DNA from 3 places in the Silvania sp. genome. Region 3 is predicted to be linked to each of the others. Evidence: predicted binding sites of a transcription regulator. Region 3 holds the regulator's gene; each other region holds the start of a gene.

The links. The regulator sigma-54, encoded in region 3, starts transcription at its own class of promoters, with help from an activator protein. The targets are predictions, from matches to a motif close to GTTGGCACANNTTTCGCTNT.
Region 1: a site for sigma-54 is predicted at 7,078-7,097, ahead of norV (anaerobic nitric oxide reductase flavorubredoxin). Genes of this name have one in related genera too.
Region 2: a site for sigma-54 is predicted at 7,581-7,600, ahead of glnK (P-II family nitrogen regulator). Genes of this name have one in related genera too.

Annotation. Positions count from the first base shown of each region.
Region 1 covers NZ_JBOGBT010000035.1:6,888-16,995, forward strand. The annotation lists gene mltB (lytic murein transglycosylase B) at 1-248, opposite strand, end outside; gene srlA (PTS glucitol/sorbitol transporter subunit IIC) at 524-1,087, shown strand; gene srlE (PTS glucitol/sorbitol transporter subunit IIB) at 1,084-2,043, shown strand; gene srlB (PTS glucitol/sorbitol transporter subunit IIA) at 2,056-2,418, shown strand; gene srlD (sorbitol-6-phosphate dehydrogenase) at 2,433-3,212, shown strand; gene gutM (transcriptional regulator GutM) at 3,285-3,644, shown strand; gene srlR (glucitol operon DNA-binding transcriptional repressor SrlR) at 3,708-4,481, shown strand; gene gutQ (arabinose-5-phosphate isomerase GutQ) at 4,474-5,439, shown strand; gene norR (nitric oxide reductase transcriptional regulator NorR) at 5,436-6,956, opposite strand; gene norV (anaerobic nitric oxide reductase flavorubredoxin) at 7,146-8,597, shown strand; gene norW (NADH:flavorubredoxin reductase NorW) at 8,594-9,727, shown strand; gene ACRDD5_RS06255 (LacI family DNA-binding transcriptional regulator) at 9,836-10,108, opposite strand, start outside.
Region 2 covers NZ_JBOGBT010000063.1:12,133-22,240, reverse strand. The annotation lists gene ACRDD5_RS12210 (LacI family DNA-binding transcriptional regulator) at 1-426, opposite strand, end outside; gene ACRDD5_RS12205 (YczE/YyaS/YitT family protein) at 503-1,114, opposite strand; gene ACRDD5_RS12200 (PLP-dependent aminotransferase family protein) at 1,203-2,624, shown strand; gene ACRDD5_RS12195 (hypothetical protein) at 2,764-2,982, opposite strand; gene ACRDD5_RS12190 (hypothetical protein) at 2,979-3,230, opposite strand; RNA gene ffs (signal recognition particle sRNA small type) at 3,524-3,620, opposite strand; gene ACRDD5_RS12180 (MGMT family protein) at 3,799-4,110, shown strand; gene ACRDD5_RS12175 (YbaY family lipoprotein) at 4,140-4,709, opposite strand; gene tesB (acyl-CoA thioesterase II) at 4,918-5,778, shown strand; gene amtB (ammonium transporter AmtB) at 5,874-7,160, opposite strand; gene glnK (P-II family nitrogen regulator) at 7,194-7,532, opposite strand; gene ACRDD5_RS12155 (SmdB family multidrug efflux ABC transporter permease/ATP-binding protein) at 7,730-9,508, opposite strand; gene ACRDD5_RS12150 (SmdA family multidrug ABC transporter permease/ATP-binding protein) at 9,501-10,108, opposite strand, start outside.
Region 3 covers NZ_JBOGBT010000002.1:4,643-14,750, forward strand. The annotation lists gene lptC (LPS export ABC transporter periplasmic protein LptC) at 1-131, shown strand, start outside; gene lptA (lipopolysaccharide ABC transporter substrate-binding protein LptA) at 100-654, shown strand; gene lptB (LPS export ABC transporter ATP-binding protein) at 661-1,386, shown strand; gene rpoN (RNA polymerase factor sigma-54) at 1,434-2,867, shown strand; gene hpf (ribosome hibernation promoting factor) at 2,890-3,177, shown strand; gene ptsN (PTS IIA-like nitrogen regulatory protein PtsN) at 3,260-3,751, shown strand; gene rapZ (RNase adapter RapZ) at 3,797-4,651, shown strand; gene npr (PTS phosphocarrier protein NPr) at 4,648-4,920, shown strand; gene mtgA (monofunctional biosynthetic peptidoglycan transglycosylase) at 4,917-5,612, opposite strand; gene elbB (isoprenoid biosynthesis glyoxalase ElbB) at 5,639-6,292, opposite strand; gene arcB (aerobic respiration two-component sensor histidine kinase ArcB) at 6,522-8,855, opposite strand; gene lptG (LPS export ABC transporter permease LptG) at 8,989-10,071, opposite strand; gene lptF (LPS export ABC transporter permease LptF) at 10,071-10,108, opposite strand, start outside.

The DNA of each region.
Region 1 (10,108 bases), on a different contig from region 3:
GAGAGGATCTCCTGCAGCTGGGTTTTATTAAAACCGTGCTTGCTCACCATTTTGTCGATGAACTGCTCCGCCGCCGGGTTATTGGCAAAGTCGCCCCCCATCTGCATCACGTCGTGCTGAGGTTCCAGCAGAAAGCCGCCAGAAGGCGCGCCCGCGGTTTGCTGGGCCGCTTCGGTTTTCGGTTTGCTGCTGCAGGCAGAGAGCAAAATAAGCACAGGCAATAAGGCTGCGTAACGACGCTTGAACATGGCACATCCATTCCAGGGAATTCGATAAGTGGCAAGTATGGTAAAGCATCCGGGACACCTCAAGGAAGGGGCGCTGGCGTACGCCGCAAAATCTTTACGCTACCCAAAGGCAAATTCAGCGTCTTCTCAGCCGCATATGATTGCCCATCGCCAAAATCTTTCAAATTGATCAATTTTTCTTTCATTGTGAGATCTAATTAACACTTTAAAACCTTTCAAAGTGATTATTATTAGATGCCGTCAGACACGAACTCACACGTCCACAGGAGAGAAGAATGATAGAAACCATTACCCACGGTGCCGAGTGGTTTATCGGGCTGTTTCAGAAAGGTGGCGAGGTCTTTACCGGGATGGTCACCGGTATTTTGCCGCTGCTGATAAGCCTGCTGGTGATCATGAATGCGCTGATCAACTTCATCGGCCAGCACCGGATCGAAAAATTCGCCCAGCGCTGCGCCGGAAATCCACTGTCCCGTTATTTGCTGTTGCCCTTTATCGGCACTTTTGTGTTCTGTAACCCGATGACCCTGAGCCTCGGACGTTTTATGCCGGAGCGCTACAAGCCGAGCTACTACGCTGCGGCCTCGTACAGCTGCCACTCGATGAACGGTCTGTTTCCGCACATCAACCCCGGGGAGCTGTTCGTCTACCTCGGGATCGCCAGTGGCCTGACCACCCTCGGTCTGCCGCTGGGCCCGCTGGCAGTCAGCTATCTGCTGGTCGGCCTGGTCACCAACTTCTTCCGCGGCTGGGTCACCGACCTCACCACCGCCATTTTCGAAAAGAAAATGGGCATCCAGCTTGAACAAAAAGTCCATCTGGCAGGAGCAACAGCATGACCCGCATTCGGATTGAACAAGGCACGGGCGGATGGGGCGGCCCACTGGAACTGGACGCCACCGCCGACAAAAAGATTGTCTATATCACCGCCGGTACACGCCCGGCGATCGTCGACAAGTTGCGCGATCTTACCGGCTGGGAAGCAGTCGACGGCTTTAAAGAGGGCGAACCGCCGGAAGCGGAAATTGGCGTGGCGGTGATCGACTGCGGCGGCACCCTGCGCTGCGGCATTTATCCTAAACGGCGAATTCCCACGATCAACATTCACGCGACGGGAAAATCCGGACCGCTGGCGCAGTACATCCTTGAAGACATTTACGTGTCTGGGGTGCGAGAAGAGAACATTACCCTGGCTGACGGTGTCGCACCGGCGAAAAAGAGCGCCCCGCGCGAGTACGACACGAGTAAGAAGATCACCGAGCAGAGCGACGGCCTGCTGGCCAAAGTCGGGATGGGGATGGGCTCGGCGGTGGCGGTGCTGTTCCAGTCCGGGCGCGACACCATTGATACGGTGCTGAAAACCATTCTGCCGTTTATGGCGTTCGTCTCGGCGCTGATCGGCATCATCATGGCCTCGGGCCTTGGGGACTGGATCGCCCACGGTCTTGCTCCGCTGGCCAGCCATCCGTTAGGGCTGGTGACGCTGGCGCTGATTTGCTCCTTCCCTCTGCTGTCGCCGTTCCTTGGCCCTGGAGCCGTGATCGCCCAGGTGATTGGCGTATTAATCGGGGTGCAGATTGGGCTGGGCCATATCCCGCCACATCTCGCCCTGCCCGCGCTGTTCGCCATTAATGCCCAGGCCGCCTGCGACTTTATCCCGGTGGGTCTGTCGCTTGCCGAAGCGCGCCAGGACACCGTGCGCGTCGGCGTGCCTTCGGTGCTGGTCAGCCGCTTCCTGACGGGCGCGCCCACCGTGCTGATCGCCTGGTTTGTCTCCGGCTTTATTTATCAATAAGAGGTGCTTGCGATGACTGTGATTTACCAGACCACCATTACCCGTATCGGCCAGAGCGCCCCGGATGCGCTCTGCGACCAGATGCTGATTACCTTTCGCGAAGGCGCGCCTGCGGATATCGAAGAGTTTTGCTTTATCCACTGTCACGGCGAGCTGAACGGCGAACTGCTGCCCGGCAGCCAGTTAACCCTGGGGGAAACCCGCTATCCGGTCACCGCCGTGGGCAGTGTCGCCGAGCAGAATCTGCGCGAGTTGGGGCATATCACCCTGCGTTTCGATGGTCAGACCGAGGCGGAATATCCGGGTACCGTGCATGTCGCCGGGCCGGTTCCGCAGGCGCTGGCCACCGGTTGTGTACTGAAATTTGTAGCCTAATAAAGGAGAGAAAGATGAATCAGGTTGCTGTTGTCATTGGCGGGGGACAAACCTTAGGGGAATATCTCTGCCGTGGGCTGGCCGCAGAGGGCTATCGCGTGGCGGTGGTGGATATTCAAAGCGAAAAAGCCGCCCGGGTAGCCAGCGTTATTAATCAGGAGTTTGGCGAAGGGATGGCGTACGGCTTTGGTGCCGATGCCACCAGCGAACAGAGCGTGCTGGCGCTGTCGCACGGGGTGAACGAGATTTTTGGCCGCGTCGACCTGCTGGTCTACAGCGCCGGGATCGCCAAAGCCGCGTTTATCAGCGACGTCGCGCTGGGGGATTTCGACCGCTCATTACAGGTGAATCTGGTGGGCTATTTCCTCTGCGCCCGCGAGTTTTCCCGTCTGATGATCCGCGACGGCATTGCCGGGCGCATCATTCAGATCAACTCCAAGTCCGGCAAGGTGGGCAGCAAACACAACTCCGGCTACAGCGCAGCCAAGTTTGGCGGCGTGGGGCTGACGCAGTCCCTGGCGCTGGATCTGGCCGAGTACGGCATTACCGTGCATTCATTAATGCTCGGCAACCTGCTGAAATCGCCGATGTTCCAGTCGCTGCTACCGCAATATGCCACCAAGCTGGGTATTGAAGCGGATCAGGTGGAGCAATACTACATCGATAAAGTCCCGCTCAAGCGCGGCTGCGACTACCAGGATGTGCTGAACATGCTGCTGTTTTATGCCAGCCCAAAAGCGTCTTACTGCACCGGGCAGTCGATCAATGTTACCGGTGGGCAGGTCATGTTCTGATCGCGCGGCCAGATGCCCTCACGCCCCCTCTCCCACAGGGAGGGGGATCTGTTAATCACCCAGGAGCCACACATGGTCACCACCCTTATTACCGTCGCCGCTATAGCCTGGATTTGCCAGCTGGCACTCGGCGGCTGGCAAATCCACCGCTTTAATCGCGCCTTCGACGCCCTTTGCCAGCGCGGTCGCGTCGGCGTGGGCCGTTCCGGCGGGCGCTTTAAACCGCGGGTGGTGATTGCCATCGCGCTGGATGACGACGACCGGGTCTGCGACGCCCTGATGATGCGCGGGCTGACGGTCTTCGCCCGTCCGGTGAAAATTGCAGCACTCAACGGCCTTCCCCTGCGGGAATTAGAGCCTGGTGTGATCTTTCCCCATGATCCACTCTGTCAGAATGCACTATCATTAGCGCTTAAATTGAAACATGGATAATTTCGTTGTGAACGTTATAAGCTTGCGAAATTATCATTTCGCAACATAAGGAACTCAACGTCTATGAAACCACGCCAGCGGCAGGCGGCCATTCTTGAGCATCTGCAAAAGCAGGGAAAGTGCTCAGTCGAGGATCTGGCCCACCACTTTGATACCACCGGTACCACCATCCGCAAGGATCTGGTGATCCTGGAAAACGCCGGAACGGTGATCCGAACCTATGGCGGCGTGGTGCTGAATAAAGACGAAGCCGATCCGCCGATCGACCACAAAACGCTGATCAATACCCAGCAGAAAGCGCTGATCGCCGATGCCGCAGTGAAGTTTATCCATGACGGTGATTCCATCATTCTCGATGCGGGCAGCACGGTGCTGCAGATGGTGCCGATGCTGAGTCGCTTTAATAACATCACGGTGATGACCAACAGCCTGCACATCGTCAACGCGCTGGCGGAATTCGACAACGAACAAACTCTTCTGATGCCCGGCGGCACCTTCCGCAAAAAATCGGCATCGTTTCACGGCCAGCTGGCAGAAAACGCCTTCGACCATTTCAGCTTTGACCGCCTGTTTATGGGCACCGACGGCATCGATCTCAACGCGGGCGTCACCACCTTCAACGAAGTCTTCAGCGTCAGCAAAGCCATGTGCAATGCCGCCCGGGAGGTGATCCTGATGGCAGACTCGTCGAAGTTTGGCCGCAAAAGCCCTAATATTGTCTGTGCCCTTGAAAGCGTCGATACGCTGATCACCGACGCAGGTATCGATCCGGCGTTCAAGAAAGCGCTGGAAGAGAAAGGAATCAACGTGATCGTAACCGGAGAGAGAGATGAGTGATTTTCTGATCAACGCAGGTCGTCAAACCCTGATGCTGGAACTGCAGGAAGCCAGCCGCCTGCCGGAAAGGCTGGGTGATGATTTTGTTCTGGCCGCCAACACCATCATTCAGTGTGAAGGCAAAGTGATTGTCGCGGGCATTGGTAAATCCGGCCATATCGGCAAGAAGATTGCCGCAACGCTTGCCAGCACCGGCACCCCGGCCTTTTTTGTCCATCCGGCGGAAGCGCTGCACGGCGACCTGGGGATGATTGAAAGCCGCGACGTGCTGCTGTTTATCTCCTACTCCGGTTCGGCGAAAGAGCTGGATCTTATCCTCCCGCGCCTGCAGGAAAAATCGGTCGCGCTGCTGGCGATGACCGGCAAATCCCGCTCGCCGCTGGCGCTGGCTGCCAAAGCGACACTGGATATTTCAGTCGAACGCGAAGCCTGCCCGATGCACCTGGCGCCGACCTCCAGCACCGTCAATACGCTGATGATGGGCGATGCGCTGGCAATGGCAGTAATGCAGGCCCGGGGCTTTAACGAAGAAGATTTTGCCCGCTCCCATCCGGCCGGGGCGCTGGGCGCGCGTCTGCTGAATAAAGTGCATCACCTGATGCGCACCGATGACGCCATCCCGCAGGTGAAGCTGAATACCAGCGTAATGGACGCAATGCTGGAGCTGAGCCGTACCGGGCTGGGGCTGGTGGCGGTCTGCGATGAACACCATCAGGTCAAAGGGGTGTTCACCGACGGCGACCTGCGTCGCTGGCTGGTGGGCGGCGGTAAACTGGAGATCGCCGTCAGCGACGCCATGACCCGCGGCGGCCTGACCCTGAATGCCGACAGCCGCGCGATAGAAGCCAAAGAGCTGCTGATGAAGCGCAAAATTACCGCCGCTCCGGTGGTGGATGACAATGGCTGCCTGTGCGGGGCCATTAACCTGCAGGATTTCTACCAGGCAGGCATCATTTAAGGCTTCAGCCCCAGACGTTTTGCCAGCCGGTGCAGGTTGGCGACGTCTGTCTCCAGCGCCCTTGCGCTCGCTGCCCAGCTGCGGCTGTTCTGCTCCAGCGCCCGGCTGATCATCTGGCGCTGAAAATCTTCCGTGGCATCACGCAGGTTCCGATTCGTCACCTGCGGTTCTGGCATTTCCGACATCGTCGCAGGCGTACTCTCATCATGCAGGGAAAAATGGCGGGCGTGGATCACCACTTCATCGCCCGACCTCGCGGCCCGCGCCAGTACCACGGCGCGGTGGATCGCATGCTCCAGCTCGCGCACGTTGCCGGGCCAGCCGTAGCTCATCAGATGGGTGCGGGCACCAGGGCTGAGTACCACCCGGGATAAGCCCATCCGTAACCGGCACTGCTCGCAGAAAAAGCCCGCCAGCAGCACCACATCCTCGCCCCGCTCGCGCAGCGCCGGTACCGAAAGCGGAAACACGCTCAGGCGGTGGAACAGGTCAGCACGGAAATTCCCGGCCAGCACCTCTTCACGCAGATCGCGGTTAGTGGCCGCCAGCACCCGGACGTCAACCCGCAGGCTGCGGTCGTCGCCCACCCGCTGGATATCGCCATACTGCAGCACGCGCAGCAGCTTGGCCTGCAGCGCCAGCGACAGCTCGCCAATCTCGTCGAGGAACAGCGTGCCGTTGTCAGCCATTTCAAACTTGCCGCTGCGGTTGCTGATCGCCCCGGTAAACGCCCCTTTGACGTGACCGAACAGTTCGCTCTCGGCGACGCTCTCCGGCAGCGCGGCACAGTTCAGATAGACCAGTGGATTCACGCCGCGCGGCGAGGCCTCGTGGATGGATTTCGCCACCAGCTCTTTACCGGTGCCGGTTTCCCCTTCGATCAGTACGTTAAGATCGGAGGCGGCGACTATCTCAATCTCCTTCTTCAACTGCATGATGCCCGGTGACAGGCCGATCATCTCAGTGTGCGCCACCTGCTCAAACGCCGTCGGGCTGGCGGGGAGGCTGTTCTGGCTCTCCAGCTGCTCAATCAGCAATGCATTGTTCAGCGCCCCGGCAGCCAGCGCCGCAATCAGCCGCAGCTCTTCGTCGCTGAAGGTGTCGAACTGATCCGGCGACATGCCGTCGAGGGTCAGCGCGCCAATAAGATGTTGCCCGGCAAACAGCGGCAGGCCGATACAGGCATGCACTTTCAGGCTCTCCTGGCCGGGAATGAGTCCGTCATAGGGGTCGGGCAGATCGCTGTCGGCAGGAAAGCGAACCACATCCCCGGCGCGGGCGATGGTCTCCAGTCGGGGATGTCCCTCAAGGGTAAATCGCCGCCCGAGAACATCCTGCGCCAGCCCGTCTATAGCCAGCGGAATAAACTGCCGCCCTTCATAACGCAGCAGCGCCGATGCATCGCAATCCAGCACATGGCGCAGGGTCGAGATCAGGCGCTGAAAACGATCCTGATGGCCGATACCGCTCTGCAACTCAATGGCGATCCCCGCCAGCACTTCAACTGAAAAACTCATTTTCGCCTCGCTGTCATTCTGACAATGCATCTTGTCATATTGACTATATCAATGACAGTCAAATTGACTACCCATTAAGCGTTATTATTTTTAAAAACAATAAAAATCAATCACTTAAAAAGTTGGCACGCAAGCTGCAATAAGAAAAATATCTTTATCCCCATTCGCTTAATTATTTTCGAGGTTGCTATGTCTATTCTGGTTAAAAACAATATTCATTGGGTCGGTCAACGTGACTGGGAAGTACGTGATTTCCACGGAACTGAATATAAAACCCTGCGCGGCAGCAGCTACAATAGCTACCTCATTCGTGAAGAGAAAAACGTGCTGATCGACACCGTCGATCATAAATTCAGCCGTGAATTCGTGCAGAACCTGCGCAGCGAAATCGACCTGGCCGATATCGATTACATCATCATTAACCACGCCGAAGAAGATCACGCCGGTGCGCTGACCGAACTGATGTCCTGCATCCCGGACACCCCAATTTACTGCACCGCTAACGCTATCGACTCCATCAATGGTCATCACCATCACCCGGAGTGGAATTTCAACATCGTGAAAACCGGTGACGCCCTGGATATCGGTAACGGCAAACAGCTGATCTTCGTTGAAACCCCAATGCTGCACTGGCCTGACAGCATGATGACCTACATGACCGGCGACGCGGTGCTGTTCAGTAACGACGCCTTCGGTCAGCACTACTGCGACGAACGTCTGTTCAATGACGAAGTGGATCAGACTGAGCTGTTCGAACAGTGCCAGCGTTACTACGCCAACATCCTGACCCCGTTCAGCCGTCTGGTCACGCCAAAAATTACTGAAATCCTCGGCTTTAACCTGCCGGTGGATATGATTGCCACCTCCCACGGTGTGGTATGGCGCGAGAACCCAACCCAGATCGTTGAAATGTATCTGAAATGGGCCGCTGACTATCAGGAAGATCGCATCACCGTCTTCTACGACACCATGTCCAACAATACCCGCATGATGGCCGACGCCATTGCTCAGGGCATCAACGAAGTGGATCCCAACGTGGCGGTGAAAATCTTCAACGTGGCGCGCAGCGATAAGAACGAGGTCCTGACTAACGTCTTCCGCTCTAAAGGCGTGCTGGTGGGAACCTCCACCATGAACAACGTGATGATGCCAAAAATTGCGGGCCTGGTTGAAGAGATGACCGGTTTGCGCTTTCGCAACAAACGCGCCAGCGCATTCGGCTCCCACGGCTGGAGCGGCGGTGCGGTAGACCGTCTGTCCACCCGTTTGCAGGATGCCGGTTTTGAGATGTCCCTGAGCCTGAAAGCGAAATGGCGCCCGGATATCGACGCGCTGGAAATCTGCCGTCAGCACGGCCGTGACATTGCACGTCAGTGGGCACTCGCTCCGCTGCCAGCAGCGACCACCACTGCCTCGGCTCAACAGCAGGACGAGTGCGCCTGTGCCGCAGCGGCCGCTGCGGATCTCGGCCCTTGCATGCAGTGCAGCGTCTGCCAGTGGATCTACGATCCGGCGGTTGGCGAGCCAATGCAGGATGTACAGCCAGGCACTCCGTGGAGCCAGGTGCCAGACAACTTCCTGTGCCCTGAATGCTCCCTGGGTAAAGACGTCTTCGACGAACTGGCATCGGAGGCAAAATGAACCACGGCATCGTGATTATCGGCTCGGGCTTTGCCGCTCGCCAGCTGGTGAAAAACATTCGTAAACAGGATGCAAACGTCCCGCTGACGCTGATCGCCGCCGACAGCATGGACGAGTACAGCAAGCCAGACTTGAGCCACGTCATCAGTCAGAGTCAGCGTGCCGACGACCTCACCCGCCAGACGGCGGGGGAGTTTGCCGAGGAGTACAACCTGCGCCTGTTCCCTTACAGCTGGGTAACGGAAATCGACGCCGCCGCCCATGTGGTGAAAGCAAAAGACACCCAGTGGTCATATGACAAACTGGTGCTGGCAACCGGCGCAGCGGCCTTTGTTCCGCCGGTCGAAGGCCGCGAGCTGATGCTCACCCTGAACAGCCAGACCGAGTACCGCGCCTGCGAAACCACCCTGCGCGATGCGCGGCGGGTGATGATTGTCGGCGGGGGTCTGATCGGCACCGAGCTGGCGATGGATTTCTGCCGGGCCGGGAAAGCCGTTACCCTGGTTGACCATGCTGCCAGCATCCTGTCTGCGCTTATGCCAGCCGAAGTAAGCAGTCGCTTACAACATCGGCTGACCGATATGGGCGTGCACCTGCAGCTGAAATCCCAGCTGCACAGCCTGACCCAAACCGGGAACGGGATTTGCGCCATGTTGGATCGCGACCGCTGCATCGAAGTGGATGCGGTGATTGCCGCCACCGGGCTGCGGGCCGAAACCGTGCTGGCCCGGCGTGCGGGTGCAGAGGTAAACCGTGGCGTGAAGGTCGACAGCTATCTGCAGACCACGCAGCCGGATATCTATGCCCTGGGAGATTGCGCCGAAATTAACGGTCAGGTGTTGCCATTCCTGCAACCGATTCAACTCAGCGCCATGTACCTGGCAAAGAACCTGCTCGGCGGCAGCGCGCCGTTGAAACTGCCCGCGATGCTGGTGAAGGTGAAAACGCCGGAACTGCCTCTGCATCTGGCGGGTGAAACCCAGCGCAAAGATTTGACCTGGCAGATCGCCATTGAGCCGCAGGGTATGGTGGCAAAAGGCGCCGATGCCGAAGGCAACCTGCGCGCCTTTGTGGTCAGTGAAGATCGCATGAAGGAGGCTTTCGCCCTGCTGAAATCATTACCTGTTTAACCCTCAAGCTCGATCACTCTTTTGTTGTATGCCTGTCCGATTTTGCCTTTCGCAGCCCCGATGTCCCGGGGCTTTTTTATGCCGGACACCGGCGGTCACGCCGTAAGATCAGCGATGCGGGCCGGGCATCACCGAATCACGCAGGATCAGCTCCCCGTCAAAGGTCTGCCGGAAAGTAAAGTCCCCGCCATCGAGCATAAAGATCACCCGGCTGATGGTCTCTTTCACCATCTCGGTGACCGGCACCCGCACGCTTGAGAGCGCTGGGATCACGTATGGCGCCATCGCGATATCATCGAACCCGGCCACCGACACCTCGCCAGGTACGGCCACTCCGCTTTCATGCAGCTGCTTAATGGCGCCAATCGCCATGTCGTCGTT
Region 2 (10,108 bases), on a different contig from region 3:
CGGCACCGAACCGGCCTGCGCCTGCAGATCCTCTGCCTGCTTATCTTCCAGCGGCACGTTAACCAGTAAGCCCTCGACCCGCTGCGCCAGCAGCTCCTGCACTGCCGCCAGGCACTGCTGGGGATGTTCGACCATTGAGATCAGGACGCTCGCACCGCGTTCGCCCGCGCGGGATTTGACCGCCGAGGCAATTTGCGACGGCGCATGCAGGGCCAGATCGGTAGTGATAAGCCCCAGCGTACGGGTGCGTTTCCCCGCCAGCTGCTGAGCCCCGCGATTGGGAACATAGTGCAGTTCAGCCATCGCCTGCTGCACTTTTTCCCGGGTACGGGCGGAGACATGCGCCGCATCGTTAATGACGCGTGAAACGGTCTGATAAGAAACGCCCGCCAGGCGGGCGACGTCGTAAAGGGTTATGGCTTTCATGGGGTCTGCGTTGCGATAACGGATGCGACTATTTTGTCACACCCCGGCGCACAAAGCTTGTGAGCGCTTCGCAAATTCAGACAACGCGTTCCGGTTCTGGGGCGATGATCACCTTCGGCCGCTGACGAAACCACGGCAGGCAGATCTGGATCAGTGGGCCAATGCTTAACGCATACAGTACGGTTCCCACGCCAAACGTGCCGCCCAACGCCCAGCCAATCAGCAGAACGGAGATTTCAATTGCCGTGCGCACGCTACGCACCGACCAGCCGGTACGGGCATTGATCCCGGTCATCAGGCCGTCACGCGGTCCGGCACCAAAGCCTGCACCTATGTACATGCCAGTCGCCAGCGCATTGACGATCACCGCTGCCGCCAGCAGCACGCTGCGCGCCAGCAGTGAATCAAGAGTGGGGATCAGGGACAGGCACGCATCGGCGGCCAGCCCAATGACAATCACGTTACTGATGGTGCCAAGGCCCGGGCGCTGTCGCAACGGGATCCAGAACAGCAGCACCAGCGCACCGGTGAGGATCATGATGGTGCCGATATCCATCGCCAGCAGCTTTGCCACCCCCAGATGGAACACGTTCCACGGATCGGCGCCCAGATCCGCCCGAATAAACATCGCCGTAGACAGCCCGTACAGGCTCAATCCGACATAAAGCTGCAGTAATCGACGCGACATGGTGTTTCTCTCTTCGATGGTCTCTGCTTTCATCATTACCTGAAATGGCACTATGATTAATGTCCAGTTTTGAAAAAGTGGACTGCATATGTCATCACGTCGATTTGGAAGTCAGTCGTTAGCTCGCCTGCTGGGTCACTGGCAGCAGAGCGCCTCCCGTATTCCGCTCTGGCGACAGCTGGCCGACGCGCTGCGCCTGCTGATCCTTGACGGGCGGCTGGCGCTGGATACCCGTCTGCCCGGCGAGCGCGAGCTGGCCTTAACTCTGGACGTCAGCCGGACCACCATCAGCAGCGCCCTCGCGCACCTGCGGGATGAAGGTTATCTTGAAAGCCGACACGGAAGCGGATCGCGGGTGATCCTGCCCGACACACGGACGCTCCCTACCCGCGCCCATGCCAGCGCGGCGCTGGATCTTTCTACCGCCGCGCTGGGTGCCGGGCCGGAGATCCATCAGGCGTATACCCACGCGCTGACCGCCATTACGCAGCATCTGACGCAAACCGGCTACGATCAGCTGGGGCTCCTGGCCCTGCGCGAGGCCATCGCTGCACGCTATACGGCACGCGGTTTGCCCACCCGGGCAGAAGAAGTGATGGTAGTGAACGGTGCCGTCAGCGGGCTGGCGCTGGTGCTGCGCATGCTCACCGGTCCGGGTGACCGGGTGGTGGTGGATCACCCTACCTATCCGCTGGCGATCGCCGCCATCCAGGGGGCCTCGTGCCGACCGGTCGGCGTGTCGCTGCCGCAGACCGGCTGGGACAGTGACGGCTTTGCCGCCATCCTCGCCCAGACTGCGCCGCGCCTGGCGTACCTGATGCCCGATTTTCACAACCCCACGGGACGCTGCATGGATGTGAGCACCCGCCAGGCCATTACGGCGGTTGCCGCCCGGTCACGCACCACGCTGGTGGTGGATGAAACCATGGTCGATCTGTGGTTCGATGCCCCCCCACCGCCGCCGCTGGCGGCCTTCTGCCCGAACGGCACGGTTATCACCCTGGGTTCGGCGGGAAAAAGCTTCTGGGGCGGTCTGCGTCTGGGATGGATTCGCGCTCCGGCACGGACTATCGCCACCCTTGCCCAGACCCGCGATACGCTCGATCTGGGCTCCCCTCTGCTGGAACAGCTGGCAACTCTGTGGCTTATCGACAACAGCGACACATTTTTACCCGCCCGACGGCTGATGCTGCGTGAGCGGCGCGATCGCTGTGCGGCGCTGCTCAGGGAACATTTTCCGGACTGGCGCTTTCAGATGCCGCAGGGCGGTCTTTCATTCTGGATTGAACTGCCGGATATGCTGGCTACCCAGCTGGCCGCGCGTGCAGAGGCTGCCGGTATTCATCTGGGGACCGGTACGCGCTTTGGTCTTTCCGGGGCCTTTGATCGCTATCTGCGGATGCCTTTTTCACTCGAACCTGCCGAGCTGGAGAGTGCGCTGCTGCGGCTTAAACCGCTGTGGCTGGGCATCAATAAAAGCGAGCAATCATTAAAGCAAATGCTGGTTTAATCTCTGCGCTTAACAAAGGTGACTGCAATGCTGATATTTATTACAAGAAAGAGTGAGCAATTGCACAAATGACGGGGAGCAGGATGTTAAAAACGTCTGACTGTAATGATTACAGTCAGACATTTTCAGCAGCGGGCGATCAGTGCTGAGCAGGAATAGGAAAACCTTTGAGCGAAATAACAAAATTATCGCCTTCTTTCTTTATTTTTGCGCCGGTATCACACCAGTCAGACGCAATTCGAAAGAACTCATCACTGCCAACATCCCAGCCAAGGCGGACATGTTTGACATAGCCAGAGCGCAGAAGCAGGCAGGCTTCTGAGTAGTCACTGGCGGTGGTTTGCTGATGTTGTTTCATTTTCTCTTCTTCAGAATTTTACGTAATGCTTTGATTTCTTTAGGAGTAAATGGGGTTACGTTCTCTTCTTCCGTGTGCTGATTATCGATATCTTCTTCCGTTACTCCCGCCTCTTCTGCTGCCGCGAATGCCAGTAACAGCAGTTTCTCTGTGGTAACGCTTAAATTCTCATTGTTTACTTCAGCATAATGACGAAGTCTTTCTTTTAACGCTTCGTCAATCTTTACGTTCAGGACCGCAGTCGTCATGTTTTTCACATCCCTGGCAATAATTTCTTAATTTAATACACGAAGTTAACATTATTATCCAGATATATATTCTCTGCTTATATATCATAAAAATGTCACACTCACACTGCACAACATTTATGACAAAATAATGACAGCCATATTTCAGTATGATGACAATCGCGAAAATAAAAAGGCAGGGATGAAAAGATAAAATATACGTATGTTTATCAGGGCTATTGCGTTTAAGGGGGAGAGACTGGATGGCGACGCCTGGCGCGTCTTGATGATTGATACCCAGAAATGGGTGGGGGCCCTGCCAGCTACATCCCGGCACACACGTCGTCTGCCTTGGCTGCTTCCTTCCGGATCTGACCTGGTAAACAGAGTAGCGTTGCGGGAGAACCAACAGAGCCCCCATTGAGAGCGTTGTTAACCAACGCGCTGGCGCATTATCACTGTACAGGATAGCAAATGCAAGTTAACCGCGTCCGGGTGATGGTTTATTACCCAAAACGTTTACAGAGTGCGCGCTTTCTTCCCATCTGGTCAGGTAATCCTTATTCTTAGGCTCCACACAGGAGTAAAAATGGACCAGCACGATACTTTTCCTCAGCGAGTCTGGCAGATAGTGGCCTCTATCCCCGAAGGCACGGTGACCACTTACGGCGAGGTTGCACGTCTTGCGGGTTCACCGCGTGCGGCGCGACAGGTCGGAGGCGTACTAAAACGTCTGCCGGAAGGCAGCACCCTCCCCTGGCATCGGGTGGTTAACCGCAGCGGTGCCATTTCCTTAACCGGCCCGGATCTCCAGCGCCAGCGTCAGGCGCTGCTGTCTGAAGGGGTGCAGGTTTCGGGGAGTGGGCAGATAGATTTGCTGCGCTACCGCTGGCGCTATTGAACCGCCCCTCACAATGAGGGGCGTACGAGTTAAAGCTGGGTCGGGGCAGGCGTTGACGAAGACGGATTAACCTGGGTTGGTGAGGTCGAAGGAACCGTATTGACGGCTCCGCCGGATGGCTGAAGCGGGAGCTCAGTCTGCTGAACGGGCACCAGCACCAGATCGGTTTTCGTACCGCCCTGATTAATGACCGGCTTCACGATATCGGTCATCAGCACAACCTTGTCGTTTACGCTGATCGCCGCACTCAGCAGGATACGCGCGTTAGGCTGGACATCTGCCGGGTTAAACGGCAGTTCAAATTTAAACGGGGCTTGCTTACCTTCAGTACGCGTCGCGCTCTGCGCCAGCACTTTTGACGGGGAATCCGCCAGCGAAGCGTCAGATAAGGTCACGGTTAATACCGCATCCGGTGGCAATGCCACTTTCTGACGGATCCAGATCGTACCTGAAACATTTGGCTGCTGAATAACGGGCGCCGTCGTCGCGGCAGAAGTGTTAGGGTTTGGCGCTGGCGTCTGAATGTCTGCACTTTTATCCGCACAGGCAGAAAGAGCAACCGCTACCGCTAAACCACTTAACATGTGCACGAGTTTCATTGAGTTCTCCTTATCATCAATGCACCAGCGGGATCGATACCGCCAGATGAGTGGCTAACATAAAGATAACGAAAGTAAGTGTGGCACATAGCAATTATTTATGCCTGGAATCGCCTCGTTATTCAGATTATTGCACCCATCGGACCACTTGCTATTCTGCGTTATACTCTGCCTATCTTTCGCCACGGCGTATTCATTGAGGACGACTATGAGTCAAGCACTAGGCAATCTGCTGACATTATTAAACCTGGAAAAAATTGAAGAAGGACTCTTTCGGGGACAAAGCGAAGATTTGGGTCTGCGCCAGGTTTTTGGCGGCCAGGTTGTAGGCCAGGCCCTTTATGCCGCCAAAGAGACGGTACCGGAAGACCGTCTGGTGCATTCGTTTCACAGCTACTTCTTGCGCCCCGGTGACAGCCAAAAACCGATCGTGTATGACGTTGAAGTCCTGCGCGATGGCAACAGCTTCAGCGCCCGTCGCGTTGCCGCCATCCAGAACGGCAAACCGATTTTCTATATGACCGCCTCTTTCCAGGCGCCAGAGCCGGGATATGAGCATCAGAAAAGCATGCCGCCTGCGCCAGCGCCGGACGACCTGCGTTCAGAAACCGACATCGCCCGCGCGCTGTCGCACCTCCTGCCCCCGCAGCTTAAAGAGAAGTTTCTCTGCGATAAACCGCTGGAGATCCGCCCGGTTGAGTTCCATAACCCGATGAAGGGGCACCCTGCTGAGCCCGCACGTCAGGTGTGGATCCGCGCAAACGGCACGGTTCCGGAAGACTTCCGCGTCCATCAGTACTTGCTCGGCTATGCCTCGGACTTCAACTTCCTGCCGGTTGCCCTGCAGCCGCACGGGGTCGGTTTCCTTGAAAAAGGCATGCAGGTGGCGACCATCGACCATTCCATGTGGTTCCACCGTCCGTTCAATATGAACGAATGGCTGCTGTACAGCGTGGAGAGTACCTCGGCGTCGAGCGCGCGCGGATTTGTTCGCGGTGAGTTCTATACCCAGGAGGGTGTGCTGGTGGCATCGACGGTGCAGGAAGGGGTAATGCGTAACCGGGGATAAAAGCATGCGGTCTGATGCCCTCACCCCGGTCCTCTCCCACAGGGAGAGGGTGCAAAGAAGAAAACGGCAACCTTCAGGTTGCCGTTTGCTTTTACTTAAGCGTTGTACGCGTTCTCGCCGTGGCTGTTGACGTCCAGACCTTCGCGTTCCTGCTCTTCCGGAACACGCAGACCCACCGTCATGTCCGCCAGTTTGTAGCCGATAAAGGCGACCACACCCGACCAGACTACCGTGATAGCGATACTTTCCAGCTGGACCAGAACCTGATGACCCATGCTGACACCTTCTGCGTAACCCACGCCGCCCAGCGACGTTGAGGCGAAGATACCGGTCATGATGCAGCCGATGATGCCGCATACGCCGTGCACACCAAACACATCACAAGGGTCATCAACGCGCAGTACACGTTTCAGTGCGGTTACGCCCCACAGACCCGCCAGACCCGCCACCAGACCGATGATCAACGCCCCGCCGACACCCACAAAGCCACAGGCTGGGGTGATACCGACCAGACCGGCAATCGCACCAGAACAGGCACCCAGCAGGGAAGGTTTACCGCGCACGGTCCACTCACCGAAGATCCACGCGAGGATTGCACCTGCGGTCGCCACGACGGTGTTCACGAATGCCAGCGCAGCGATTTCGTTAGCGGCACTTGCGGAACCGGCGTTAAAGCCAAACCAGCCGAAGTAGAGGATCGCGGTACCGGTAAAGACCATCGGCAGGTTGTGCGGTTTGAAGGCTTCTTTGCCAAAACCGACGCGTTTGCCAATCAGGTAAGCACCCACCAGGCCCGCCACCGCAGCGTTGATGTGAACAACGGTACCGCCTGCAAAGTCCAGCGCACCGTGTGCGGCCAGCAGACCACCACCCCAGACCATATGCGCCACCGGCACATAGGAGAGCGTCATCCATACCACCACGAAGATCAGCACCGCGGAGAAACGAATACGTTCCGCCAGCGCGCCGACAATCAGCCCGACGGTGATACAGGCGAAGGAGCCCTGGAACGCCACGTGAATGTACTGATAGAAGCTACCCATCACGGCGGTCAGTTCGATATTTTTCAGCATTGCCCAGTTAAAGCTGCCGAAGAAGGCATTGCCTTCACCGAAGGCCAGCGAGTAACCGTAGACCACCCACAGCACGCAGACCAGCGCAAAGGTCACGGTCACCTGGGTGAGCATGGAGAGGACGTTTTTGCCGCGGATCAGGCCGCCGTAAAACAGCGCAATCCCCGGAATAGTCATAAACAGCACCAGCGCGGTGCAAATCATCATAAAGGCGTTGTCGGCTTTGTCGGCCACCGCAGGGGCAGCCATTGCCAGTCCTGGCAGCAGTGCCAGAGACCCCAGACCTGCTTTAAGTGTTGTTGTGTTCATCTTTTTGATCCCTATCACTGTGTGCCAGGTGTTTTACAGTGCCGCTTCGTCGGCTTCACCCGTACGAATGCGAATAACGCGTTGCAGCTCAGCAACGAAAATTTTGCCGTCGCCAATTTTGCCGGTGTAGGCTGCTTTACTAATCACGTCGATAACTTCATCCAGCTGATCGTCGGCAATCGCCACGTCAATCTTCACTTTTGGCAGGAAGTTGACGCTGTATTCGGCGCCGCGATACAGCTCCGCATGCCCCTTCTGTCGACCAAAGCCTTTCACTTCGGTGACGGTCAGACCCTGAATACCCATGGAAGACAGCGCTTCACGCACGTCTTCAAGTTTGAATGGTTTGATTACCACGGTAACCAGCTTCATATATCCCCTCCAGTCAGAATTCGGTATTGGCTTGCGAACAGATCAGGTATTGCAAGCGGTGTGCCAAAAGTGAAAAGAGCGGGAATACGAGGCGTCGCGAATAACTGGCGAAAAAAAACGCACCATGACAGTGCATGATGCGTTTCATTTTTGCACCAACCGTTTCAGCGGCCGGTAAGTTGCCTGTTTTTAGTGCATCAGGCGCTGAGCGACTCCTCCCGCACACTGGCGGCCAGCTCTTCACCTGCCAACTGCAGCTGATACATCTGCCAGTAACGGCCTTTCGCCTCAAGCAGTTGCTTGTGGGTGCCGCGCTCAACCGCTTGCCCGCGATGAAGCACCAGAATGGTATCCGCCTCTACAATTGTCGACAGGCGATGGGCTATGACGACCAGCGTGGTGTGCTCGCGCACCGCCGCCAGCGCCTGCTGGATGGCTTGTTCGGTACCGGAGTCGATGCTGGCCGTTGCTTCGTCGAGGATAAGCACCTGCGGGGTGTCAATCAGGACGCGAGCCAGCGCCAGAAGCTGCTTTTGCCCGACCGACAAATTATTACCCTGCTCGCCCAGTCGGGTGTGAATGCCGTCGTGCAGGCCGCGTGCCAGCGCCGCCAACTGGACTTTTTCCAGCACTTCCCACACCTGCTCCTCCGTAAACGGGCGGCCCAGGGTGACGTTGGCAAAGAAGGTATCGGCCAGTACCACCGGATCCTGCTGCACCATCGCCACCCCTTTACGCAGCGTAGCGTGACTCAGGGTCTCCAGCGGGCGACCGTCCAGACGAATTTCGCCTTCGGTCAGCGGGTAGTAACCCATCAGCAGGCTCGCGAGGGTGCTCTTCCCGCTGCCGGTATGCCCGACCAGTGCGACAAAACTGCGCGACGGCACCGTCAGGTTGATATCCTGCAGCACCAGCCGATCCTCGCGATAGGCAAAGGAGACATTCTCAAACTCGATAGTGCCGCTTTGCAGGTCGCGATTATCATTCCCGTAGGCCTGACGCGGTCGGTCCATCAGCTCAAAGACGCGCTCACCGGCGACCACTGCCTGCTGCAACATCGACTGCTGGGTGGTCAGCTCGATCAGCGGTTCATTAAGCCGCCCCAGATAGCTAATAAAGGCATACAGCACGCCAACCTCAATGGTCCCGCCTGCGGCGAAGCCAAACTGCATCAGCAAGCCGCACAGCACCAGTGCAGAGAACAGGCTTAACAGCGGGCGCAGTAAAAAACCGTCCAGCCGCAGCGTCTGCATGCGGGCCATATAGTGCGACCGGCTGGCCTCACCCATTCGCTCGCCAAATCGCGCCTGCTGACGGAACTGCTGAATGACGCTCATACCGTTGATGACTTCGTTAAAGCCATCGTTGATATCCGCCAGATAGGCGCGCATACGCCGCACAATCGGAGTGCTGTAACGCTGATAGATGATCATCACGATCATTACCGCCGGGAAGATCGCCATCGCCACCAGCGCCATTCGCCACTCGAGACTGAACATCGCCACCAGCATGGCCCCCACCAGCGCCGCACTGCGCAGCACCGTCGCCACCACCGTGACGTACAGATCGCGGATCACTTCCGTATCGTTGGTGACGCGGGAGATAATTTGCCCGACCGGCTGAGTGTCAAATTCACTCAGCGGCTGGCGAAGCGCGGCATCCATCACGTCGGTTCGCAGCTGTTGCACCACCCCGACGGCGGCCTGGTTAAACAGCAGCGACTGGACGTAATGCAGCCCGGCCGCCAGCAGCTGCAAGCCGATATAAGCGACCGCCAGCCCGACGACAAGCCCCAGCGGCAAATAGCTTTTGGCCACCATATTGTCGATAAAGTAGCTGATCAGCAGCGGACCGCTCACTTCGGCAATCGCGGCGACCCACAGCAGCACCACCGCCAGCGACAGCGGTTTGCGCCACGGCGAACCGTAGGCCAGCAGGCGCTTAAGGGTTGGCCACAGCTGGGAAAAACTACGCATCGGCGGCCTCCTCGTTGATTTCCGGCGCGTCATCGAGGGCCGCTTCCAGTTGCTGATAGCGATACATATCGCGATACCATCCTGGCTGTTCAGCCAGCTGTTCATGCTCGCCGCGCTGGGCAATGTGCCCGTGCTGCATCACCAGAATTTCATTGGCTTCGGTCAGGGCCGACAGCCGATGCGCGCTGATGATCACCGTACGCCCTTCTCCCCACTGGCGCAAATTGTGCAGGATCTGATGTTCGGTACGTCCGTCCACAGCAGAGAGCGCATCGTCCAGCAGCAGGATTTCGGCATTCAGCAGCAACGCGCGGGCGATGGAAATACGCTGTTTCTGCCCGCCGGAGAGCATCACGCCCCGCTCCCCGACCTCGGTTTCATAACCCTGCGGCAGGCGCAGGATGTCTTCATGCACGCTGGCGAGGCGGGCCACGTGCTCGATCTCTTCCCGGGTCGCCTGCGGGCAACCCAGCGCAATGTTGTTGCCGACGGTATCCGAGAACAGGAATGGCGTCTGGCTGACCACTGCCAGACGGCTGCGCCAGCTGTCTAACTGCAGCTGCGTGAGCGGGATATCGTGGAAGCGGATCTCACCCTGAT
Region 3 (10,108 bases):
TTACGTTATATGGCACCACATTTAATTCCAGCGGTCTGAGAATGCGCGGGAACTTACGCAGCAAGAACGCAGAGCTGATTGAAAAGGTTAGAACCTCTTATGAAATTCAAAACAAACAAACTCAGCCTTAATTTTATCATCGCCAGCGCGCTGCTGGCCGTCAGCCTGCCCGCGCTTGCTGTAACGGGTGATACCGAGCAGCCGATCCATATCGAGTCCGACACACAGTCACTCGATATGCAGGGTAATATAGTGACCTTTACCGGCAATGTCGTGGTGACCCAGGGTACCATCAAAATCAACGCCGACAAGGTTGTTGTCACCCGTCCAGGCGGCGAAGACGGGAAAGAGGTCATTGATGGCTATGGTAACCCGGCCACCTTCTATCAGATGCAGGATAACGGTAAGCCCGTCAAAGGCCGCGCTTCGCAGATGCACTACGAACTGGCGAAGGATTTCGTCGTCCTGACCGGGAATGCGTTCCTGGAGCAGCTCGACAGCAATATTAAAGGCGACAAAATCACCTACCTGGTGAAAGAGCAAAAAATGCAGGCCTTTAGCGAAAAGGGCAAGCGTGTCACGACCGTACTTGTTCCATCGCAGTTGCAGGACAAAAACAACAATCAGGCTCCGGCACAGAAAAAGAGTAACTAATTCGTTATGGCAACATTAACTGCAAAGAATCTCGCCAAAGCCTACAAAGGCCGCCGCGTAGTGGAAGATGTCAGTCTGACCGTCAACTCCGGCGAAATTGTCGGCCTGTTGGGTCCTAACGGTGCGGGTAAAACCACCACCTTTTACATGGTGGTCGGGATTGTGCCGCGCGATGCGGGTAACATCATTATTGATGATGAAGACATCAGCTTGCTGCCCCTTCACGCGCGTGCGCGCCGTGGCATCGGTTATTTGCCGCAGGAAGCCTCGATTTTCCGACGCCTGAGCGTGTTCGACAACCTGATGGCGGTCCTGCAGATCCGTGACGACCTGTCTGCGGAACAGCGCAACGATCGCGCCAATGAGCTGATGGAAGAGTTCCATATCGAGCATCTGCGCAACAGCCTCGGTCAGGCGCTTTCCGGAGGTGAACGTCGCCGCGTGGAAATTGCCCGCGCGCTGGCCGCCAACCCGAAATTTATCCTGCTGGATGAACCCTTCGCGGGCGTTGACCCCATTTCCGTTATCGACATTAAACGCATTATCGAGCATCTGCGCGACAGCGGCCTTGGTGTACTCATCACCGATCACAACGTCCGTGAAACGCTGGCGGTATGTGAACGTGCTTATATCGTCAGCCAGGGCCATCTTATTGCCCACGGTACACCGCAGCAGATCCTTGAAGACGAGCATGTTAAGCGCGTGTATCTTGGGGAAGACTTCAGACTCTGATAGGGTAGAAGTTTAGTCTCGCGTAAACGGAGAAAAATGCTCTGAACATGAAGCAAGGTTTGCAATTAAGGCTCAGCCAACAGCTGGCGATGACACCGCAGTTACAACAGGCCATTCGTCTGTTGCAACTGTCGACGTTAGAACTCCAGCAGGAACTTCAGCAGGCACTGGACAGTAACCCCCTGCTCGAGCAAACCGATCTTCACGAAGAGATAGAAACCCAGCAGCCTCAGGACAAAGAGGCCCTCGACACGGTTGAGGCCCTTGAGCAAAAAGAGATGCCTGACGAGCTTCCGCTCGATGCCAGCTGGGATGAAATCTACACCGCCGGAACACCGTCCGGCACACGTGCAGACTACCAGGACGATGAACTCCCCGTCTATCAGGGTGAAACCACCCAGACGCTTCAGGATTACCTGATGTGGCAGGTGGAGCTGACACCGTTTTCCGATACCGATCGTGCCATCGCCACCTCGATAGTCGATGCCGTCGATGAGACGGGCTATCTGACCGTCTCGCTGGACGACATTCTTGAGAGCATTGGCGATGATGAGCTTGAACTTGAAGAGGTTGAGGCGGTACTGAAGCGCATTCAGCGTTTCGATCCGGTCGGTGTCGCCGCCAAAGATTTACGTGACTGCCTGCTTATCCAGCTTTCCCAGTTCGCTAAAGAGACGCCGTGGCTTGAAGAGGCGCGCCTGATCATCAGCGAACATCTGGATCTGCTGGCGAATCATGACTTCCGTTCGCTGATGCGCGTTACCCGGCTGAAAGAAGATGTGCTGAAGGAAGCGGTGAATCTGATCCAGTCGCTTGATCCGCGTCCAGGTCAGTCTATCCAGGCCGGTGAACCCGAGTACGTCATTCCGGACGTGCTGGTGCGCAAGCACAACGGTCTATGGACCGTGGAGCTCAACGCCGACAGCATTCCGCGTCTGCAAATCAACCAGCAGTACGCGTCAATGTGTACCAGCACGCGCAACGACTCCGATAACCAGTTCATTCGCAGCAACCTCCAGGAGGCGCGCTGGCTGATTAAAAGCCTCGAGAGCCGCAATGACACGCTGCTGCGCGTAAGCCGCTGCATCGTTGAGCAGCAGCAGGCGTTTTTTGAACAGGGTGATGAGTATATGAAACCGATGGTGCTGGCCGATATCGCCCAGGCCGTCGAAATGCATGAATCGACGATTTCCCGCGTGACAACGCAGAAGTATCTGCACAGCCCGCGCGGTATTTTTGAGCTTAAGTATTTTTTCTCCAGCCATGTGAGTACCGAAGGCGGCGGCGAAGCCTCGTCGACGGCTATTCGGGCGCTGGTGAAGAAGTTGATCGCCGCGGAAAACCCCGCGAAACCACTGAGTGACAGTAAGTTGACCACCATGCTGTCCGAACAAGGTATCATGGTCGCACGCCGCACTGTTGCGAAGTATCGAGAGTCTTTATCCATTCCGCCGTCTAACCAGCGTAAACAACTGGTTTGACACAACCGATAAGGAAGACACTATGCAGCTCAACATCACTGGACACAACGTCGAAATCACAGAGTCCTTGCGCGATTTTCTTAACACCAAATTCGCCAAGCTTGAACAGTATTTCGAGAGGATCAATCAGGTCTACATTGTGTTAAAAGTGGAAAAAGTGACTCATATCTCGGATGCGACCCTGCACGTCAACGGGGGTGAAATCCATGCCAGTGCGGAAGGGCAGGACATGTACGCGGCTATCGACGGCTTGATTGACAAGCTGGCCCGGCAGCTAAACAAACATAAAGATAAACTGAAACAACACTAATTGTCCGGGCTGTTAACGGGTGCAGGACGGCCTGTTGTGAAACACAACGGGCCCTTTGTACAGTTAGCGCTTAGGTGAAATTATGATGAATAACGATTCCACTCTACAACTGAGCAACGTCCTTAATCAGGAATGTACCCGCAGTGCGGTTCACTGCCAGAGCAAAAAACGTGCGCTGGAGATCATCAGTGAACTGGCCGCAAAACAGCTGGGCCTGCCATCGCAGGTGGTGTTCGAAGCCATTCTGACCCGCGAGAAAATGGGCAGTACCGGCATCGGCAACGGCATCGCCATTCCACACGGCAAACTGGAAGAAGATACCCTGCGTGCCGTGGGCGTGTTTGTGCAGCTTGAAACGCCGATCGCGTTCGATGCCATTGATAACCAGCCGGTCGATCTACTGTTTGCGCTACTGGTGCCCGCTGACCAGACAAAAACGCATCTGCACACGCTCTCGCTGGTGGCCAAACGACTGGCGGATAAGACCATCTGTCGTCGTCTGCGCGCGGCACAAAGCGATGAAGAGCTCTATCAAATCATTACGGAAACAGAAGGCAATCAGGGTGATGCGTAATCGGGCGATGGCGTTGACATCTGCAGTCCTGAGGAGAAACGGTACATGGTGCTGATGATCGTCAGTGGTCGTTCAGGTTCAGGGAAGTCAGTGGCCCTGCGAGCACTGGAAGATATGGGCTTTTACTGCGTGGATAACCTGCCGGTTGTCCTGCTGCCCGACCTGGCGCGGACGCTGGCCGAACGGCAGATTTCTGCCGCGGTCAGTATTGACGTGCGCAACATGCCTGAATCGCCAGAAATCTTTGAGCAAGCGATGAGCAGTCTGCCGGAGGCGTTTTCACCTCAGCTGCTGTTCCTTGATGCCGATCGCAATACGCTGATCCGCCGCTACAGCGATACCCGTCGCCTGCATCCGCTCTCGAGTAAAAATCTGTCGCTGGAAAGCGCGATCGATCAGGAGAGCGATCTGCTGGAGCCGCTGCGCTCCCGGGCCGATCTGATCGTCGATACCTCGGAAATGTCCGTCCATGAGCTGGCAGAGATGCTGCGTACGCGCCTGCTGGGCAAACGCGAGCGTGAACTGACGATGGTGTTCGAGTCATTTGGCTTTAAGCACGGCATTCCTATCGATGCGGACTATGTATTTGACGTTCGCTTTTTGCCGAACCCGCACTGGGATCCTAAGCTGCGTCCGATGACCGGCCTCGACAAGCCGGTGGCCGCATTCCTCGACCGACATACTGAAGTGCATAACTTTATCTATCAGACGCGCAGCTACCTTGAACTTTGGTTGCCCATGCTGGAGACAAACAATCGCAGCTATCTGACGGTGGCGATTGGCTGTACCGGTGGTAAGCACCGTTCGGTTTACATTGCTGAGCAACTGGCTGACTATTTCCGCTCACGCGGTAAAAACGTGCAGTCTCGTCATCGTACGCTGGAAAAACGCAAAACATGACCGTAAAGCAGACCGTTGAAATCACCAACAAGCTGGGCATGCATGCCCGCCCGGCGATGAAGCTGTTTGAACTGATGCAGGGTTTTGACGCGGAAGTGCTGCTGCGTAACGACGAAGGCACCGAAGCGGAAGCCAACAGCGTGATTGCCTTGCTAATGCTGGATTCCGCCAAGGGTCGCCAGATCGAAATTGAAGCTACCGGCCCACAGGAAGAAGAGGCGCTGGCTGCCGTTATTGCGCTGTTTAACGCCGGGTTTGATGAAGACTAATGCAGGTTATGCGCCTGCATATACCCTTCTCCGCCTAGCTGGCGCATCTGGCGCATGATCCACGCCTGACGGCTGCGCACGTAGCCGGATGGCGTACCGGCCTTAAAGCGAATCGGATTGGGCAACACCGCCGCCAGCAGCGCGGCCTCTGACGGCGTCAGACGACTTGCCGGTTTACGAAAATAGCGCTGTGATGCCGCTTCAACGCCAAATATGCCCTCGCCAAACTCCGCAATATTCAGGTACACCGTCAGGATGCGCTTTTTGCTCCACACCGTTTCGATGCCCAGCGTCAGCCCGGCCTCCAGTCCCTTACGTACCCAGCTGCGCCCATCCCACAGAAACAGATTTTTCGCCGTCTGCTGAGACAGCGTCGACGCCCCGCGGATCCGGCTCGCATTATGCTCGTTATGCGCTAAGGCCTTTTCAATTGCGCCGACGTCAAAGCCCCAGTGATCGGGAAACTTCTGATCTTCTGCAGCAATGACCGCGAGCCCCATCCACGGGGAGATCTCATCCATACTCACCCAGTCTGAATGGGCAACATAGCTGAAATCCCCGCTCAGCCAGCGGCTCAGCTGGCGCTCAATCATCACCGCCGAAAAGGGCACCGGCAGAAAGCTAAACAGGGCAATACCGCCACCCCAGAAGACCGCCAGCATCAGCAAAATGCGCACGACCATCCGTCTCATCCAGCCTGCTCGCGGGCGTTTCAATCTCATTCAGCCAGCACCAGCACACGAGCCACCAGCTTCTCAATGCCACCTGCAGCTTCGGCAATATCTTGCGCCAGCATATAGGCGGGGGTGGTGACGATTTTGTTGTCCTCGTCGACCACGATATCTTCCACCGGGCACGGGATATGCTCCCCGCCCATGTCTTCGATCACTTCGGCGGTATCAATATCGGTGCCGATGGTCAGACGCAGCGGAATATCAAAGATTGCCGGCAGCATTGCCGGTGCAATACAGATGAAGCCCAGCGGTTTACCTGCGGCATGCATCTGCTGCGTCAGGCTTTTTAAATGGCTGTCGACCTGACAGGCGCTGCCCTCGCGGGCAAAATCGCTGAGATTTTTTGCCGCACCAAAGCCTCCCGGCACAATCAGCGCATCCAGCTCATCTGCACGGGCCTGGTTAAGAGGACGAATCTGTCCGCGCGCGATCCGCGCCGCTTCGATCAAGACGTTCCGGCTTTCCGCCATTGGCTCGCCGGTGAGGTGATTAATGACATCCGACTGGGTTCGATCCGGTGCGAAGCAGACGGCTTGTGCCCCGCTGCGTGCCAGTGCCAGCAGCGTCAGGACCGCCTCGTGGATTTCGGATCCATCGTAAACGCCGCAGCCGCTCAGTATTACGCCTACTTTTTTCATCCTGTCGATCCCTCTGAACTATGTTACACGCCCATTAATAATTCTGATTAAAACGGTATGCTTCACACATTTAACTGATTCATGTAACAACTTATTTAAGATTTGCTATCTTAACTGCTTACGGCCTGAATTTTGAGGCTACGCCCATCTGCTACAAAATAACAATTAAGGCGCAGCCATAATTTCCCTGGTGTTGGCGCAGTATTCGCGCACCCCGGTTTAGCCGGGGTCATTTTTTTCTGCTGTCCACCCACGCTTTCAGCACCGCCACGTCGTTCTGCCACTCCTGCTTCATCTCTTCAACCCATTCACCAACGTTATCAGACCATGCCGGTAAATCGGGTGACTGGATTTGCTGACCCAGCTGCTGCAGATGACGCAGGCCAATAGAGCCCGCCGCGCCTTTGATCTTATGCCCTTCTTCGACGATCCCTTTTTGATCGCGCGCCGTCAGATTTGACTCCAGCACGTTCAAATACCCCGGCATCATCTTTTCGAACATGGCGACACCGTCAGTGATCAGCTTCGGACCGACTAAATCGATGTACTGCTCAAGCATGGTGATATCCAGTAAGGACTGCGCTTTTTCGGTATCTACTGTCGTCATGGTGCTCTCCTCTTCATCACGGGTGTCCCAGAATTTCTTGATCATCGCGGTTAATGCCGGAACCGCCAGCGGTTTGCTCAGCACGTCGTTCATCCCGGCATCCAGATACTCTTGTTTATCCTTCAGCACATTGGCGGTCAGCGCCACCAGCGGCGGTAGCTCGTCCTGGGCGTAGCGTTGCGTCAGCTCGCGGGAAATATCCAGCCCGGTCATATCCGGCAGCTGGATGTCCAGCAGCACAAGGTCATATTCCCCCGGGGTGAACATCTCCAGCGCAGCTTTACCGGTCATCGCCACATCCACGCTGCTGCCAAGCTTCTCCAGCACCGAACGCGCGACAATCACGTTCAGCTCGATATCTTCAACCAGTAGCACGTGCAGCGCGGGCAGCGGCATCTCATCCTGGTCAAAGGTATCTTCCACCTCTTCAGCTACCGCAGGGGCATTAATGCTGAGCGTAAACAGCGAACCTTTGCCAGGATTGCTGGTGACGGTAATATCTCCGCCCATGCTCTTGGCTAATCTGCGCGAGACGGCCAGACCAATGCCGGTGCCGGTGGCGGGCTTGCCGCCCTGGCTGTCCTTCACCTGATAATACATGGCGAAGATCTTGTCCTGCTCTTCCTGCGGAATACCGATCCCGGAATCTTCCACTTCGAACTGCAGCATCTCGCCCTCGCCGTAGCGCACGCGCACCGCGACCTGACCACTCTGGGTAAATTTGACGGCGTTGCTGATCAAATTCCACAGGATCTGGCGCAGACGCGTACCGTCCGTCACCACTTTATGCGGCAGCGGCAGCGTTGGATCCAGCACAAAGCGCAGCCCTTTCTGCTGGGCCTGCAGGCCGGAGAGGTTTTCCAGATCCGCCAGGAAGCTGGTGAAGTCTATCGGCTGGTTATCCAGCTGGACTCTGCGCCGCTCCATCTTATCCATATCGATGATATCGTTGAAGATATTACCCAGAGTAACCGCCGAGACGTGAATGGTTTTGAGGTATTTTTCCTGCTCGGCCGTCAGATCGGTATCCAACAGAATGCGGCTCAAGCCGACAATACCGTTGAGTGGCGTGCGCAGCTCGTGGCTGATGGTCGAGATAAAGGTGGTTTTGTCGCGGCTGGCGCGCTCCAGCGCATCCTGATAGCGCTTGCGTTCGGTAATATCGCGGCCAAAGCCCATCAGCCCGTGGCGCTTCCCGACGCGATCGTAGTAAGGCACTTTGCGAATTTCGAAGCAGGCTTTACGCCCATCCGGGTAGTCGAGCCACTGCTCGTAGGTCAACGAAACGTTATGGCGGAACACCTTCTCGTCGGTTTCGATCACTTTGGCCGCCGCCTCTTCCGAATACACATCCTGCGGCCGCAGGTTAACCAGCTGTTTTTCGCTCTTGCCGGTCAGCAGTTCCATTGCCCGGTTGCAGCCGGAGAACTCTTTATCTTCATTGCGATAAAAGACCAGGTCAGGCGAAGCATCGAGAAACGAGCGCAGGAAGGAGGATTGCTGTTCGAGCTGAATTTGCGTCTGCTCGCGTTCGATCATCTCGACCCTGAGCTGTTCCAGCGTGGACTGGCGCTCGGCCTCGGCCTTTACGCGATCGGAGATTTCCTGATTGAGCTGGGCAATGTTGTCCTTCAGCTGCACGTTAAGCTTCAGGTCGCGCTCGCGCATCTCTTCGAGCTTTTCCACCACCCGGGTCAGACGCTGGCGGGACTCTTCCAGCTGCTCCACCACCACCGACAGGAAATAGACCGCCCACGGGGTGATCAGCAGACCAAAGAAAATGGAGCGAATAAGGTCGATGCTCTCGACCTGGCCATGCAGCACCATGGTGATGGCCATCTGTACCACTATCGCCAGCACCACCAGCGCCAGGGCCAGCAGCAGGGAGAAGCGCACCAGGCCAAGCTTCATCATCAGATCGACATAGTATTGCGCCAGTAACCGAATTTGCTTCATAGGGGATCTCTTCACGACGTTATCGCACAATCATACGCAAATTCCAGGCAAGGCGTTGAAGGTTGTGCGAAAAAGTGAGGTGTCAAACAGGAGATGCGCCCCACTCCCGGAAAGGAAGTGAGGCCAATGACGATCAGGAGCGCTTCAGCATCAGCCACAGGCTGAGCAGCAGGAAGGAGGCGCTTGGCAACAGAGCGCCAATCATCGGAGGAATGCCGTAAACCAGCGTCAGCGGACCGAAGATTTGGTCAAGCACGTAGAAGACAAAGCCGAAGCTGATGCCCGTTACCACGCGCACCCCCATCGCCACGCTTCGCAGCGGGCCGAAGATAAACGACAGGGCCATCAGCATCATCACTGCTACGGAGAGCGGCTGGAAAATCTTGCTCCACATATTGAGCTGATAACGTCCGGCATCCTGGCCACTCGACTTCAGGTATTTGACGTAGTTGTGCAGACCGCTAATGGACAGCGCATCGGGATCCAGCGCGACCACGCCGAGTTTGTCCGGGGTCAGGTTGGTTTTCCAGGTGCCGGAGACGGTTTGTGATCCGGTGATTTGCTTTGGATCCTGCAGGTTAGACTCATCCACCTGTGACAGACGCCAGACCTTATTTTCGACATCAAAGGTTGCCGAGGCCGCATAGCGCACCGCCTGCAATCGACGCTGATCGTTAAAGCTGTAGATGCTCACGCCGCCGAGCGAGTTATCGCCCTTCACGCGTTCGATATAGACAAAGTTCTTACCGTCTTTTGCCCACAGCCCCTGCTGCGTGGAGAGCAGCGAGCCACCGTACATCTGCTGTGCGCGGTAGTTACGCGCCATCTGCTCGCCCTGCGGCGCGACCCACTCGCCCATCGCCATAGTCAGCAGCACCAGCGGGATAGCGGTTTTCATCACCGCCATCGCCACCTGCATGCGGGTAAAGCCAGAGGCCTGCATCACCACCAGCTCGCTGCGCTGCGCCAGCATTCCGAGCCCCAATAGCGCACCCAGCAGCGCCGCCATCGGGAAGAAGATCTGCACGTCTTTCGGGATACTCAGCAGGGTATACATCCCCGCGCCGAGCGCGTCATAGCTCCCCTGACCGGCCTTTTTCAGCTGGTCAACAAACTTAATGATCCCGGAGAGTGACACCAGCATGAACAACGTCATCATGATGGTGGTAAAAATAGTTTTACCGATATAGCGGTCAAGAACGCCAAACGCCTGCATTACACCGCTCCTTTACGCATAATCCGGGCTCTTACAC